3 regions of the Candidatus Symbiopectobacterium sp. genome follow, and region 2 is predicted to be linked to each of the others. Evidence: predicted binding sites of a transcription regulator. Region 2 holds the regulator's gene; each other region holds the start of a gene.
What was found. Region 2 encodes PurR, which represses purine synthesis genes. Its sites were predicted from a motif close to CANGCAAACGTTTGCNTG; they were not measured.
Positions count from the first base shown of each region.

Region 1: the regulator PurR is predicted to act here: its motif matches at 1,653-1,670, upstream of purM (phosphoribosylformylglycinamidine cyclo-ligase).
Region 3: the regulator PurR is predicted to act here: its motif matches at 2,026-2,043, upstream of serA (phosphoglycerate dehydrogenase).

Region 1 is NZ_JAHWCO010000705.1:318-5,897, reverse strand. Features, by position in the region: gene uraA (uracil permease) at 1-611, opposite strand, end outside; gene upp (uracil phosphoribosyltransferase) at 824-1,450, opposite strand; gene purM (phosphoribosylformylglycinamidine cyclo-ligase) at 1,768-2,805, shown strand; gene purN (phosphoribosylglycinamide formyltransferase) at 2,805-3,443, shown strand; partial or broken gene QZ506_RS20290 (ABC transporter substrate-binding protein) at 3,652-4,776, shown strand; partial or broken gene QZ506_RS20285 (TonB-dependent siderophore receptor) at 4,766-5,580, shown strand, end outside.
Region 2 is NZ_JAHWCO010000053.1:43-5,449, reverse strand. Features, by position in the region: gene QZ506_RS01780 (MATE family efflux transporter) at 1-1,123, opposite strand, end outside; gene QZ506_RS01775 (riboflavin synthase subunit alpha) at 1,586-2,236, shown strand; gene cfa (cyclopropane fatty acyl phospholipid synthase) at 2,305-3,456, opposite strand; gene purR (HTH-type transcriptional repressor PurR) at 4,012-5,037, opposite strand.
Region 3 is NZ_JAHWCO010000127.1:119-5,698, reverse strand. Features, by position in the region: gene QZ506_RS03945 (zinc-binding alcohol dehydrogenase family protein) at 1-558, shown strand, start outside; gene serA (phosphoglycerate dehydrogenase) at 709-1,938, opposite strand; gene rpiA (ribose-5-phosphate isomerase RpiA) at 2,249-2,905, opposite strand; gene QZ506_RS03930 (LysR family transcriptional regulator ArgP) at 3,109-4,002, shown strand; gene QZ506_RS03925 (oxidative stress defense protein) at 4,020-4,745, opposite strand; gene argO (arginine exporter ArgO) at 4,935-5,549, opposite strand.

The sequences.
Region 1 (5,580 bases), on a different contig from region 2:
AAATCCACGACGCCCATGACAAACGATAAGCCATAGCCCACCAGCACACCGATCAGAATCGGGATAATAGCCAGAAAACCGCGGAACAACACAGAGCCCAGTACGGTAACCCCTAAGGTCACCAGCGAAATAATCACGGTTTTGCTATCAACTGACGCGCCATCCGCAGGCAGCAGACCGGCCATGCCCGCTGCAAACCCGGCCAGTTCCAGACCGATGACCGCAACAATCGCCCCCATCGCCGCCGGTGGGAAAATAACATCCAACCAGCAGGTACCAGCGCGTTGCACAATCAGCGATACCAGGCAGAACAGAACACCACACATGATAAAACCGCACAGTGCCACTTCATATCCCAGCGGCAGCAGCAACAGCACCGGAGAAATAAAGGCAAAGCTGGAGCCCAGATACGCCGGGATCTTGCCCTTACAGATAAACAGATAGAGCAGCGTGCCAATGCCGTTGAACAGCAGTACGGTCGCAGGGTTAATTTTGAACAGAATCGGTACCAACACCGTCGCGCCAAACATGGCAAACAGGTGCTGGAAGCTCAGCGGGATGGTTTGTAACAAGGGGGGTCGTTCACTCACCCCGATGGCGCGACGAGTCATCGTTTATATCCTCTGTAAAAGTGACTTGATGTTGTGTGGTTAGCCGTTTTGTCCAGCATCGTTATCACAGCACAGCCGCCCTCACGCGTCACCGCGTAGGGAAGCGAGGCTGATTATAGAAATCGTGCGAAATATGGGTGAAAAACCGCCGTGGCGTTGCGCAACGAAACCGACGCAAAAAAAAGCCGACTTACTCAGTCGGCTGATACGGCTTATTTAGTACCAAAGAGCTTATCGCCCGCGTCACCAAGACCCGGCATAATATAGCCATGCTCGTTGAGCCCTTTGTCGACCGAGGCGGTATACAGCTCAACGTCAGGGTGCGCTTTTTCCAGCGCAGCAATCCCTTCCGGTGCAGCCACCAGTACCAATACCTTGATGCTCTGGCAACCCGCTTTTTTCAGCAGATCGATAGTGGCAATCATCGAACCACCGGTCGCCAGCATCGGATCCACCACCAGCGCCATACGCTCATCAATGTTGGAGACCAGTTTCTGGAAGTAAGGCACCGGCTCCAGCGTCTCTTCGTTGCGGTACATACCCACCACGCTGATGCGTGCGCTCGGTACATTTTCCAGCACACCTTCCATCATGCACAGACCGGCACGCAGGATCGGCACCACAGTAATTTTTTTGCCTTTGATCTGATCGACTTCCACCGAACCGCACCAGCCTTCGATAGTCACTTTTTCAGTAACCAGATCGGCCGTGGCTTCATAGGTCAATAAGCTGCCGACTTCGGATGCCAGTTCACGAAAGCGTTTTGTACTTATATCGTTTTCACGCATCAGGCCAAGCTTATGTTTGACGAGCGGGTGTTTAACCTCGACGACCTTCATTCTATTCCCCCTATAGAAAGTGGACGGATATCCTCACGACGCAGAATCGGTGCGCCGAGGGCGGACATGGCAGCCCATCATAAAAAAATCGCGGGATTATACCGCTTTTTTGCTTAAGCGCTACAGGTTATAGCCTGATCCAGATCAACCGGGCAGGGAAATTCTCATTGAACAGGAAAAATGCAAAGCAGGCAACACACCACTCGCAAACGATTGCTCTCGCTGTTAGAATTAGCGCGCTTAGATAGGGGTAGATCCACCAGGCTGGATATGCTCGCTATCTCACCACCAATTGTATTCTCCGTGGGGACTCCGCAGTGATCGACAAAACCTCTCTTAGCTACAAAGACGCAGGCGTGGATATTGATGCTGGTAACGCATTGGTAGACCGTATTAAAGGCGTAGTGAAACAAACCCGCCGTCCTGAAGTGATGGGCGGTCTGGGCGGTTTCGGTGCACTGTACGCCTTGCCCCAAAAATACCGTGAACCGGTTCTGGTTTCCGGTACTGACGGGGTCGGCACCAAGCTGCGTCTTGCCATGGATCTGAAACGCCACGACACCATCGGTATCGATCTGGTGGCTATGTGTGTCAATGACCTGGTAGTTCAAGGGGCAGAGCCGCTGTTCTTCCTAGATTACTACGCCACGGGGAAACTGGATGTCGATACTGCCGCCAGCGTGATCACCGGTATCGCCGAAGGGTGCAAACAGTCAGGCTGTGCGCTGGTCGGCGGCGAAACCGCTGAAATGCCCGGCATGTACCACGGTGAAGATTACGACGTCGCCGGTTTTTGCGTCGGTGTTGTTGAAAAATCAGAGATCATCGACGGAAGTAAAGTGCAGGCAGGTGATACTCTGGTAGCACTGGCAGCCAGTGGCCCACACTCTAACGGCTATTCGCTGGTACGTAAGATTCTCGAGGTGAGCAAAACCGATCCGGAACAGACGACGCTTGAGGGAAAATCACTGGCCGATCACCTGCTGGCCCCGACCAGGATCTACGTCAAATCCATTCTGGCGCTGATTGAAAAAGTGGATGTCCACGCGATTGCTCACCTGACAGGTGGCGGTTTCTGGGAAAATATCCCGCGCGTGTTGCCAGAAGGCATGCAAGCTAACATTGATGAATCCAGCTGGCAGTGGCCCGCCGTGTTCAACTGGCTGCAACAGACGGGCAACGTCAGCAGTCACGAAATGTACCGTACTTTTAACTGCGGTGTGGGTATGATTATCGCACTGCCTGCTGAACAGGCAGAGGAAGCCGTGGCATTCCTCAATAGCCAGGGTGAAACCGCATGGAAAATCGGCGTTATTCAACCCGCTAACGCCGGAGACGCAGTGGTCATTAATTAATGAAAAACATCGTTGTCTTGCTCTCAGGTCAAGGAAGCAACTTGCAGGCGTTGATTGACGCCTGCGCGCGCAAGCGTGTCAAAGCGAATATCGCGGCCGTATTCAGCAATAATCCAGAAGCCTATGGTCTGGTACTGGCGCAAGAAGCCGAGATTCCGGCCCATGTCATCGACCCACAAGGGTTCGCTGACCGGGTTGCCTTTGACGCTGCAATGGCAGAAGAGATGGCGCAATACCAACCGGACCTGGTGGTACTGGCGGGTTATATGCGCATCCTCAGCCCGGAGTTTGTTGCGCTGTTTGCAGGCAAAATGCTGAACATCCACCCGTCCCTGCTGCCCAAGTACCCGGGCCTGCATACCCATCGCAAGGCGTTGGAAAATGGCGATAAGGAACATGGCACTTCGGTCCACTTCGTGACTGACGAACTGGATGGCGGTCCTCTGATTCTGCAAGCCAAGGTCCCGGTGTTTGGTGATGATACGGAAGAAGCGCTCGCCGCTCGGGTACAAACTCAGGAACACACCATCTATCCATTGGTGGTGAACTGGTTTGCCGAAGGGCGTCTTAAAATGCGCGAGGGCGAAGCTTGGCTCGACGGCGTGCGTATTCCCAAACAGGGTTATGTTGCCGAATAACGCTAATTCCCACTGACTTTCAGGCGGTAGCACTCTGCCGCCCTGAAAGTTCCCGCTGAACGACACTTTATTTACTTACGAAATTATTACCATCATAATGATATAAAACAACATTATCTTTTTGTCGCATTTTCCCCGCCTTAGCATTATTGATAATTACTCTCATACTCATTAACTTCCCCTGCTCGATTTTATGCAGAGGGCGAATATGCGCGCATTATTCCTGACCAAAACGTTACTGGTCATGCTGCCGTTGGCGAACACCACCGCTAGGGGAAAGGCCGTTACCGACCTGCTGGGACGGCAGGTAACGATTCCCGATAATCCTTCACGTCTTTTTCTCGGTGAAAGCCGTTTGCTCTATAACCCTTGCGTTGCTGGAACCCGGTAATCCGGCACAGCGCGTGATGGGTTGGCCCGGCGATATGGCACGTTACGACGAGCAAAGCTGGGAAAAATACACCACCGCATTCCCTGCCATTGCACAAATCCCGCGTCTTGGCGATGGGGGGGCCGCACACGCTGAATGCCGAAGCCATTCTGCCGTTAAAGCCCGATCTGGTCATCCTGCCGCGTCTGGCTAAAACCTCGGCGAAGGATGATGCGCTACAGCAGACGCTTGAACGCGCAGGCATCCCGGTGATTTATGTCGATCTGCGCGTCGAACTGTTGAAAAACACCCTGACCGGCGTCCGTTTACTCGGCGAAGTACTCAACCGCACTGAACGTGCTGCCGCTCAGCGCATTTTACCAGCAGCATATGGACGCCATTTCACAACGCCTAGCGCGCTATCACGGCCAAAAGCCCACCGTGATGCTGCACCTGCATATGGGCCGCTGCAATACCTGCTGTACCACAGCAGTAGGTGGCAATCTTGGTGAGTTACTGCGCTTTGCCGGTGGCGATAACATCGCAGCCGACAGCATTCAGCGCGTCTATGGTGAACTCAATCCGGAAAAAATGCTGGCAGCCAACCCCGATGTCTACATCGTCACCGGCATGGTGGTGCCAGAAGGAAAACGATTCTCGTCACTGATGCTGGGCCCGGACGTTCCCGAGCAGCAAGCGCAAAACAGCTTTACCACACTGCTACAACAAGAACCCATTCTGTCACACCTCAACGCCGTGCAGCAGGGGCGCGCTTGGAGTATGCGGCACAACTTCTACCTAAGCCCGTATCACGTGGTGATGGTGGAGATGTTTGCCAAAGCGCTCTACCCCGATCTATTTGCCGATTTGCAACCGCAAGACACCTTAAAACAACTCTACCAACAATTTTTACCTATTGAATTTTCAGGGACATTCTGGAGTCACATCGCACATGAACGCTAATTTTATACGTCGCAGTTGGCCACTTATCCCGCTGTTGCCACTGGGTTCGCACGCTGCCTCATCGAGCGCGCAGGAAGATACCGTGGTGGTCACGCAATCTGACCGGGCCACCGCCGATACAGACAGCGGCTATCAACCGCACAAAAGCGTAACCGGCACACGCACCGAAGCACGTCTGCTGGACGTGCCGCAGGCGGTTAACGTAGTGCCACCGCAAGTGTTACGCGATCAGGCGGCACGTACGCTGGACGAAGCGCTGTACAGCATCAGCGGTATTACCCAAGCCAACACACTCGGGGGGACGCAGGATGCGGTGATCAAACGTGGGTTTGGCGACAACCGCGATGGGTCGCTGTTTCGCGATGGCATTCGTTCGATTCAGGCTCGCAATTTCACGCCTACCAGCGAACGCGTTGAAGTCCTCAAAGGCCCGGCCTCCATGCTGTACGGCATGGTTGAACCCGGCGGCGTGATCAATATCATCAGTAAAAAACCGGAACTGGTTCGGAAAACCCATATCGAAGGCTGGCAGAGCAGCTTTAACGGGGGCGGTGGACAGGCGGATGTCACCGGACCACTAGGAGACAACGGTTTGGCTTACCGTATGCTGGTCGATCACGACGAAACCGATTACTGGCGCAATGTTGGCCGCAAACGCCAAACCACCGTTGCGCCGTCAGTGATGTGGTATGGCGATGACACCACGGTGCGCCTTGCCTATGAACATCAGGAATACCTGACGCCGTTCGATCGCGGCACCATCATCAATCCCAATACCGGCAAGCCAGTCAATACGCCGCGCGA
Region 2 (5,407 bases):
CGCCGTTACCGATAGCCTGCACCGCGTCTGAAATCTGATAAATCGCGGCCAGAAGCATCAACTGCGCCGCCATAGCGACCACTTCAGTGTTTTTGTTATACAACAAGGCGATCTGCTCACGCAGCAACGCGGTGAAAATAGCGGTACAACAGGCCAGCATCACGCCGGTTGCGATGCCGGTGTAGGCCGCAACACGAGCATCTTCCATGGAGCCTTCCCCCAGCCGGTGACCAACGCGGATCGTCGAGGCAATGCCGATAGACAACGGCAACACGAACATCAGAGAACTGAAGTTCAGTGCTATCTGATGCCCGGCAACATCAATGACGCCGAGCGGCAGGATCAGCAGGGCGACGATGGCAAACAGAGATACTTCGAACAGCAGGGCGAGCGCAATGGGCAAACCAAGCGAAAACAGATGCCGCATGGCGGAGAAATCAATCTGCCAGCGCTGCCACTTGATATCGCGAAGCCAACGTGCGTGCATACTGTAAAACGCCATCATCAGCATCATGATCCAATAGGTAGAGGCTGTCGCGACGCCGCAACCCACACCGCCCAGTTCGGGCATGCCAAATTTGCCGTAGATAAAGATGTAGTTCAGCGGAATATTGATCAGCACGCCAATAAAGCCAATCACCATGCCCTGCTTGGTTTTGGATAACCCCTCACACTGGCAGCGCAGCACCTGATAGAACAGATAGCCCGGTACTCCCAGCAGCATCACGTGCAGATAGCCGATGGCAACATTCGCGAGCTCCGGTGAGTCGGTATGCATCATGGCAATAACATGCTTGCCGTTATACAGCACTATCATGGTGATAACCGCAACGATCGCGGCCAAAATAAACGCCTGCTGAACCTGATGGGCGATGCGCGGGCGTCGGCCAGAGCCGTTGAGTTGGGCTACCACGGGCGTGAGCGCCATTAATAAACCATGTCCAAACAGGATGACCGGTAACCACACGGAGGTACCGACTGCAACCGCTGCCATATCGGTGGCGCTATAAGCACCCGCAATAATGGTGTCAACGACACCCATGGAAGTTTGGGAAACCTGCGCAATAATAACAGGAACCGCGAGCGTTAACAGGCTCCGAGCCTCTAACAAATATTTCTGCACGCAAACACCTTCCTTGAATTGTTAAAACGAAAAACTGGAGTCGATACCCCCTCGCTTTCTGTTATACGGCAGCACTGCGAGGTGGCGCATTGCTTTTCCAGCAGGGGGTTGGGATGAATGAAAGTAAACAACCGCAAGCGAGATAACGAGCACAAATGGCTTTCGAAGCCATCCATCTGAGATGGAAAATCAATCGATGACAGAACGTTGTTCCAGTGTAGCTGCTTGGCATAAGTAAACCAACTTCTTCGTAAGATATTGTGTCAATGAAGAGGTTCTGTTGTCTTATCGGATTTGTCAGGTGACAAAGGCGGGAATGCGTTTGGTTTTCCAGTCGTTATGAGGCAAACTGCAAAATGATTTGTCAGCCTTTATTCCCTCGCAGCGTGCCACGTTAGCGTAGGGGGAGATACTGGCACAGTAGAATTCAGTTATTTCACTGATTTATTATGAGGCAAGCGTATGTTTACCGGTATTGTTCAAGGCACCGCGCCGGTGGTGTCCATCGATGAAAAAACGAACTTCCGTACGCATGTGGTAAAACTTCCTCCCGAATTACTGACCGGCCTAGTGACAGGTGCCTCGATCGCCAATAACGGCTGCTGCCTGACGGTGACGGCAATTGATGGCGATCGGGTCAGTTTTGATTTAATGAAAGAGACGCTGCGTCTGACCAACCTGGGCGATATCACGCCGGGCGATCTGGTTAATATTGAACGTGCCGCAAAATACGGCGATGAGATTGGCGGACATGTTATGTCCGGGCACATTATGTGCACAGCCGAAGTGGTTAAAATTCTTACCTCGGAAAACAACCACCAGATTTGGTTCCGACTCTCCGATGAATCGCAGATGAACTATGTGCTGCACAAAGGTTTTATCGGGATTGATGGCATCAGTCTCACTGTGGGTGAGGTGACTCGCAGCCGTTTCTGCGTGCATTTGATTCCCGAAACGCTGCAACGCACCACGCTCGGCCAGAAGCGATTGGGGAACCGGATCAATATCGAAATCGACCCGCAAACTCAGGCTGTTATCGACACGGTTGAACGTGTGCTGGCACAGCGTCAGGCACAAGAGGCCGCAACGGCAAATGCCGCGCAGAGCGCCTGAAGCATGAGCTGAAAAGGCGATAAAAAATGCCGTAACCCCTTTGATGTACGGCGTTAAGCTGACCGAAATCAGCGCGCTACACGCACGCCACCTTCAATCCCTTGGGGGCTAAACAAGACCTGCCACAGTTGAATGTTTCGCGCGCGAAACGCCCCGGCGCAGGCATTCAGGTAGTAACGGAACATACGGTTAAAACGCGGCGAATAACGGTCCGCTAACTGCGGCCAACTGGCTACAAAGCGATCGTGCCAGGCCATCAAGGTTTTATCGTAATCGGCCCCAAAATTGTGCCAATCTTCCATCACCAGATAAGGTTCACTGTGTGCGGCAATGTGGCGCACGGAGGGCAGGCAGCCGTTTGGGAAAATATATTTGTTAATCCAGGGATCAACCTGCGAATCGGTTTTATTTGCCCCAATGGTATGCAGCAGAAACAACCCTTCGGGTTTGAGATTTTTGCTGACGACGCGAAAGTACGTATCATAATTTTTCGGTCCAACGTGCTCAAACATGCCGACAGACACGATGCGATCGAAATGTCGGTTAAGGTCGCGATAATCCTGCAATTCAATGGTGACGTTGAGATCGCTACAGCGCGCCTGAGCCAGTTTTTGCTGCTCACGCGAAATGGTCACGCCGTAAACCGATACGCCATAATGGCGTGCCGCATAGGCGGCCAGCCCGCCCCAGCCGCAGCCAATATCCAACAGGGTCATGCCTGGCTGAAGCTGAAGTTTTTCGCAAATTATGCGCAGTTTGGCCTGTTGCGCCTGTTCTAGGGTAGTGGACTCTTTCCAGTAGCCGCAGGAGTATTGCATATGCGTGTCGAGCATCAGGCTAAACAGATCGTTGCCCAGATCGTAATGCTCCTTGCCGACGATCCAGGCTCGCTTGCGGGATTGCAGGTTAATCAAGCGCGCAGCGACAATGTGCAAAATGTCTTTAAGATGATGGGTGGCCCTTTTCTCAAGCCCCGCGCGTAAAATACGCCGAAAAAAACAGTCTAAACGATCGCACTCCCACCAACCGTCCATATAGCTTTCACCGAGTCCCAGGGAGCCTTCACGCAGAACGCGCTTGTAGAAATCAGGGTTACGTACCCGAATATCAAACGGGCGTGAGCCATTGATTTTGATATCGGCGATAGCCAATAACGCGTGTACGATCCGGAACCAGGACGTGTTATGTTCTGCCAGTTCCTCTACATATGACGAACTCATAACTTCCCCCAACCTTGCCAGACAGCGCCGCAAGGAACAGCATAGACAGTCTCTCATCAACCCGAACGCTGCGGGTTGCGCGTAGCGTGTTCGAATCACGGGCAGGTTACCCGTTGTTCAAATAGTAAGCGGTTGCATTCGTGCGCAGCCGTTTATGCTTGCCCGTTGCACAGCGGCAGCGGGCATAACATCCATCGTCTACTCTCTGGATACCAGAGGGACTGAAGTGTCAACACCGGCACGTGGTAACACGTAGGGGCACATATCCTGATACGCAGTCGTGCGTTCGTTATAATAAGGATAAGTGTAGGGATATTGTCCGAATGAAAAACAGTGTACGACTGCTTCAATCAGAGGACAAGTCAAAATTGATTGATGCAGTCATGAAGAATCTACAAATCAACGCGCTATACCCGTCATACTTCAAGTTGCAGGTGCGTTGTCTGCACTCGCTCACCCGAATCACTTACTTTAGTAAGCTCATCGTGATTCCCTCATTTGCGGCCTTCCCGTAACTCTAATTATTTAGGGCATATAAGAAAATCGTCTTAAACATCAAAGGCGGTAGTCGCGGAAAGGGCCGTCACCCACAGAACGACGCTCGATAAGCGTTGGGTGAACCTCAGTCATCTGCGCATCTTCGCGCTTACTGGTGATGCGATCGAGCAGCATGGTAAAAGCCGATTGGCCCAAATGCTCTTTTGGCTGGTGGATCGTGGTTAAGGCAGGCGTGAAATAACGTGCATGGCGAACATTATCGTAGCCAATCACGGAAATATCTTGCGGTACGAGTAGTCCGAGCTCATCTGCCGCGCAGATGGCGCCCATGGCCATGATGTCACCGCCGCAGAAAATAGCGGTCGGGCGCTGTTTCTGCGCCAAAATGTGGTGCATGGCTTTATAACCGGATTCCGGCTCGAAATCGCCCTGAACAATCCATTCATCGTGAACGGTGATATCCGCTTCCTGCAAGGCTTTGAGAAAACCCAGATAACGCCCGCTGCCCGTGTTGCGTTCCTGAATACCGGGAATAGCGCCGATGTCGCGGTGGCCACGTTCAATCAGGTAACGCCCAGCCAGATATCCTCCTTCAAAGGCGTTATCAATGATAGTGTCAGTGAAATCGCCGCGTGCCTGACCCCAATCCATCACTACCATGGGAATGCTGCGGTAATCGGCCAACATGCTCAGCAGTTCAGGCGGATATTCCGCACACATTACCAACAGACCATCAACCCGTTTTTGCGCCAGCATGGAAAGATAGGCCCGCTGTTTTTCCAGGTTATTATGCGAGTTACACAGAATCAGGGTATAGCCTTTTGCATAACAACTGTTTTCAACCGCTTCGATAATTTCCGCAAAGTAGGGTGCTTCGCTCGAGGTGGCGAGCAGACCGATGGATTTGGTGTGGTTTACCTTTAAGCTCCGAGCCACTGCGCTCGGGGAGTAGTGTAATTCCTTGATGGCTTCCCGCACGGCCGTTTTGGTCTCTTCGGCGACGAAACGTGTTTTATTGATGACGTGAGAGACGGTTGTTGTTGAAACGCCAGCACACTTTGCCACATCTTTGATCGTTGCCATCTAAACATGACTCCTGAACCTACTTGTTACGGCAGTATATAGTTTGTTAATCGTTTGCTTTTGCGTAATGTTCTCTTTCCGATGGTATAAACAGGATATCAGAAGGAGACTGCAGAAATAATTTGTACCTAAAGGGGACGCGTTGATCCCATCGAAGATGACGTGTTCGGACACCGACGCAACGCACGGTAAACTGCAAATTTTGGCTGATTTGCCGCGAAAGTGAAAGGGATAATTGATTTAATTAGTGCAGCCGGGATCGGAGATTTTCCCTATATACCCGTGATCATTGAAGATGCTTGATTTTACGCGGTAAGAAGATCATGCTCACCCACTATGAAGATATTTATTACCGACAAGCAAAAAGCCG
Region 3 (5,580 bases), on a different contig from region 2:
AACCTGCTGATTATCGGCGGTGCGGGCGGCGTTGGCTCCCTGGCTATTTCACTGGCGGCACTGCGCAGTGAGGTAAAGGTTATCGCTACGGCATCCCGTCCTGATTCGGCAGAATGGTGCCGTCAGCGCGGTGCCGATCTCGTGGTTGATTATCGCGATTTAGTCGAGGAACTGAAAAAAGCAGGCATCATCCAGGTGGATTATATTTTCTGCTTGAACGACACCGACGGCCACTGGAGCGCGATAGGCACCTTGATCGCCCCGCAGGGCAAGATTTGCACTATTGTGGAAAACGAACGTCCTCTGGATCAGAACGAACTGAAGCGCAAAAGTGCCTCGCTGCATTGGGAATTCATGTTTACCCGCAGCATGTACCAAACGCCGGATATGGAACAGCAAGGGAAAATTCTGCAAGAAGTAGCACACTTGGTGGACGCGGGCAAACTGCAAGGCACAGCCAGTGAAGTATTGAACGGTTTAAACGTTGAAACGCTGCAACAGGCTCAAGCCAAGGTGCAGGAAGGGCATATGCGCGGTAAGGTGACTATCGCGTTATAAACTCTCGCGTTGTCAGCCTCTTTAAGCAAACAGCCCCAAAGGTGCTGTTTGACTGATGACAAAGCCACTTTACCTCTCGTCATCCTCGGCGAAAGCCGGGAATGACGATGTTAAGTAGGTGCGTCACGACATTAAACGCTCGACGCGCACTTAGAACAACAGGCGGGCACGAATGGTGCCGGGAATCGCCTTCATCAGTTGCAGCGCGGTATTCGCTGCATCTGTTTCCACGTCGATTACCACATAGCCGATATCCGAGCTGGTTTGCAGATATTGTGCAGCAATGTTGATACCTTGCTCGGCGAAAATGGTGTTGATCGCCGTCAGTACGCCCGGGCGATTTTCGTGAATATGCAGCAAACGTGCGCGATCGCTCTGCACTGGCAGGGAAACTTCCGGGAAGTTAACCGCAGACAGCGTCGAACCGTTGTCAGAGTACTTCGCCAGTTTACCGGCCACTTCCGTACCGATGTTCTCCTGCGCTTCCTGCGTGGAACCACCAATGTGCGGCGTCAGCAATACGTTGTCGAACTCCAGCAGAGGAGACACAAACGGGTCAGTATTGGTGGCGGGTTCTTGTGGGAATACGTCAATCGCAGCACCGGCAATGTGTTGGCTACGCAGCACTTCACACAGAGCTGGGATATCGACGACCGTACCGCGTGAGGCGTTGATCAGAATAGAACCCGGCTTCATTAGCGCCAGCTCATCCGCGCCCATCATGTTCTGGGTGCTCGCCGTTTCCGGTATGTGCAGGCTGACCACGTCGCTCATGTTCAGCAATTCGGACAGATGACGCACCTGCTGAGCATTACCTAACGGCAGTTTGCTCTCGATGTCGTAAAAGTAAACATGCATCCCCAGGCTTTCGGCCAGGATACCCAACTGGGTGCCAATGTGGCCGTAGCCAATGATACCCAGTTTTTTGCCGCGCGCTTCAAATGAGCCCACAGCCTGTTTGTGCCACACGCCGCTGTGCGCTTTGGCATTGGCAGTAGGAACGCCGCGCAGCAACAGCAGCATTTCGCCAATCACCAGTTCCGCTACGCTGCGAGTATTGGAGAAGGGAGCATTGAACACCGGGATGCCGCGCTTGGTGGCAGAAGGCAATTCAACCTGATTGGTACCGATGCAAAAACAGCCCACGGCAACCAGCTTTTCTGCGGCAGCAAACACTTCTTCCGTCAGATGAGTACGGGAACGCAAACCGACGAAATGCGCGTCACGGATGGAGGCTTTCAACGCTTCCGTATCCAACGCACCTTTATGGTATTCAATGTTGGTGTAACCCGCTGCGCGCAGGTTTTCCAACGCGCTCTGGTGAACCCCTTCCACCAGGAGGAATTTAATCTTGTCTTTTTCCAGTGATACCTTTGTCATTTCCCGACCTTATTTTCAGACTTCAGATGCCAATGAACCCATTTGCCAAACAGCCTCTGCCAACATAACAAAAATTACGCCAGCAGCAAGGCAATCGATTGCTTCCCCGATACTGCTAACGGCGTCACAAACTCCCTTTTACAGTAAAAAAATAGGGATAACGCGTCTCCTTGCCAGATGCCAAGGGAACAAAATAAGAAAAAGTGATATTAAGTACCAAAAGTGAGACTTTAACAATGGTGTGGTTTTTAAGCAAAAAAAATCGGACGTTAGCACCTTCAACGCCAACGTCCGATGCGCAGGGGAGAAATTACTTCAGTGTTTTTACACCGTCCGCGGTACCGACCAACGCAACGTCAGCGCCACGGTTGGCAAACAGACCGACGGTCACCACGCCCGCAATCCCATTGATACGGTTTTCTACGGCAATGGCATCTGAGATATCGAGGTTGTGCACATCCAGAATGACATTGCCGTCGTCGGTGACTACGCCCTGACGATAGACCGGCTGGCCACCCAGTTTCACCAGTTCACGCGCCACGTACGCACGGGCCATGTGGATCACTTCCACCGGCAGCGGGAATGTACCCAGAATATCCACCTGCTTGGAGGCATCGACAATACAGATAAACTGACGCGCGATGGCAGCAATGATCTTCTCACGCGTCAGCGCAGCACCCCCGCCTTTAATCATTTGCATGTGCGGGTTGATCTCATCAGCACCGTCCACATAGATATCCAGTTCATCAACCTCGTTGCTGTCGAACACCGTAATGCCTAAGCTTTTGAGCTTTTCGGTAGACGCCACGGAGCTGGATACTGCGCCTTTAATCTGGTGTTTGATGGAACCCAGCGCGTCAATGAAGTGCGCTGCCGTTGAGCCCGTCCCCACCCCAATAATAGTATCCGGGCGGACATAATCCAACGCGGACCAGCCGACTGCCTTTTTCAGTTCATCTTGTGTCATGGTCTGTATCGTGCCTGCAAATTACAGTGGGAAGAGAGAGGCGTATTATAGAGCAAGCGCCACCGGAAACGACGCCAATCGCCGAGCGTCCTTCGATTATTTTCGGCCATCAGTGTGAAATGGGACAGATTTTTAGCGTGTTACGTCGGAAAAATGTGGCATAGTGCAAAGAGCAAGTTTTATCCATAGGAAATGGCACCTTCATGAAACGACCGGACTATCGCACACTTCAGGCTCTCGATGCCGTCATCCGTGAGCGCGGATTTGAACGCGCCGCGCAAAAATTGTGCATCACACAATCCGCCGTTTCACAACGCATCAAGCAGTTGGAGAACCTGTTCGGACAGCCGCTGTTGGTCAGAACCATACCACCGCGTCCCACCGAACAAGGACAAAAATTGCTGGCGCTGTTGCACCAAGTGGAGTTGCTGGAAGAAGAGTGGCTGGGCAATGATGCCAGCAGCGATATCCCGCTGTTGCTGTCGCTGGCGGTCAACGCCGACAGTCTCGCAACCTGGCTGTTACCTGCGTTGCAACCGGTACTGGTCGATTCCCCTATTCGCCTTAATCTGCAAGTGGAAGATGAAACCCGCACACAAGAACGCTTGCGCCGTGGTGAAGTGGTCGGTGCCGTCAGTATCCAGCCGCAACCGTTGCCGAGCTGTCTGGTGGATAAACTCGGTGCGTTAGACTATCTGTTTGTTGCCTCACCGTATTTTGCCGCACGCTACTTCCCGAACGGCGTGACCCGTTCCGCGTTGCTGCGCGCCCCTGCGGTTGCCTTTGATCATCTGGATGATATGCATCAGGCATTTTTGCAGCAGAATTTCGATCTCTCGCCCGGCAGCGTTCCCTGCCATATCGTTAACTCGTCAGAAGCGTTCGTACAACTGGCACGACAGGGCACCACCTGCTGCATGATACCACACCTGCAAATCGAGAGAGAATTGGCAAACAGCGAGTTGGTCGATCTGACGCCGGGCCTGTTTCAGCGCCGTATGCTTTATTGGCACCGCTTCGCGCCAGAAAGTCGGATGATGAGAAAGGTGACGGATGCCCTGCTCTCGCACGGGCATCGCGTATTGCGCCAGTCCTGACGCACGTTAGTCAGGCGTTACTGATTAGGTTGCAGTTCGAACGCCACGTCAACCTGATCGTCAAACTGGATGCTTTGCTGCTCGTAAGTCTGCGCCACATCGGCCTCTACCGCGACGCCCGCCGCTTTAAACATCCGAGCCATGGGAACGGGATGATAGTTGGCAACCTGATAGCGGATGCTGTAAATCGGTCCCAGTTTGGCGTTGAATCCGGTTGCCAATGCTTTCGCCTGGCTGGTCGCCGTTTCGATTGCCCTCTGACGTGCCTGATCGCGATAGGCTTCCGGGTTGGCTACCCCCAACTCCACGCCACGGATTTCCGTCAACCTCGCGTGCAGTGCACCATCCAGCAAGGCATTTAGCTGATCCAGTTGGCGTACCGTTACCGCCACCTGACGCACCGCACGATACCCTTTCAGTTCAGAACGACCATCTTTCAGAAAATCGTATTCAGGATGGGTACGCAGGTTAGCGGCTCTGATATCTTTTCTCTCAATACCGTGTTTTTCCAGATAGGCAAAATATTGCGCCACGCGGTCGTCCACCTGCTTTTTAGCATCAGCCACGTCTTTCGATGAAACGCTGACCTCAATCGCCAGATTTGCAATATCCGGCGTGGCATCCACGCTCGCTTTGCCCGATGTCACGATGTGCGGTCCGTTCGGCAATTCAGCGGCCTGACCGGACAGTGGAAGCGTGCTTAATCCTAACAGGGCGGCTATCGCCAGTGCTTTTAGCTTCACAGTGTCGTTTCTCCCGATTCCATTTAATGGTGCGCAGTTGCACGCCACGATGACGGCGGTGCGCCTGTGCAATGAATACGCCTACAGCTATAGATAAACATAGTGTTATTGATAAATATAGTGCACAGGCTGTCTTGGCTTAACTATAGGTGAATTCCTGAATACCGTAAAAAACGTCAAGTTACAACACTATTGCATACCGGAATGTGCGAGTTGCAGCGCAATACTCCACATGATGACGCCAACAAAGGCATTAATCATGCGCTGTGCTTTTGGCGTGTTCAGCCACGGTGCCAGCCAGGATGCCAGCAACGCCAATGCAAAGAACCACAGGAACGAAGCAGTAATGGAGCCCAATGCAAACCAACTGCGCGCATCGGGTGCCATTTGCCCGCCAATGCTGCCTTGCACGACAAAAGTATCCAGATACACGTGTGGATTCAGCCAGGTGACAGCCAACACCGTAGCGATAACGCGCCAGCGGCTTTGCCGTACGATATCCACGCTCACCACGTCGAGTTGACGCTTGAAGACCACGTTAAACGCGCACCAGCCATACCAAAGCAGAAACGCCACACCTCCCCACGTGATCAATGACAGCAACAGCGACGACTGACTCAGCAACGCGCTGCCGCCAAAAATGCCAGCACAAATCAAAATGACATCGCTCAATGCGCACAGCAAGGCAATCATCAGGTGATACTGACGCCGAATCCCCTGATTCATCACGTAAGCGTTTTGCGGCCCCAGAGGCAAAATCATCGCCGCGCCCAGAAAAAATCCCTGCCAATACATACCAAACATGGTTCCGTTCGTGTATTCAATGAGTTGATGT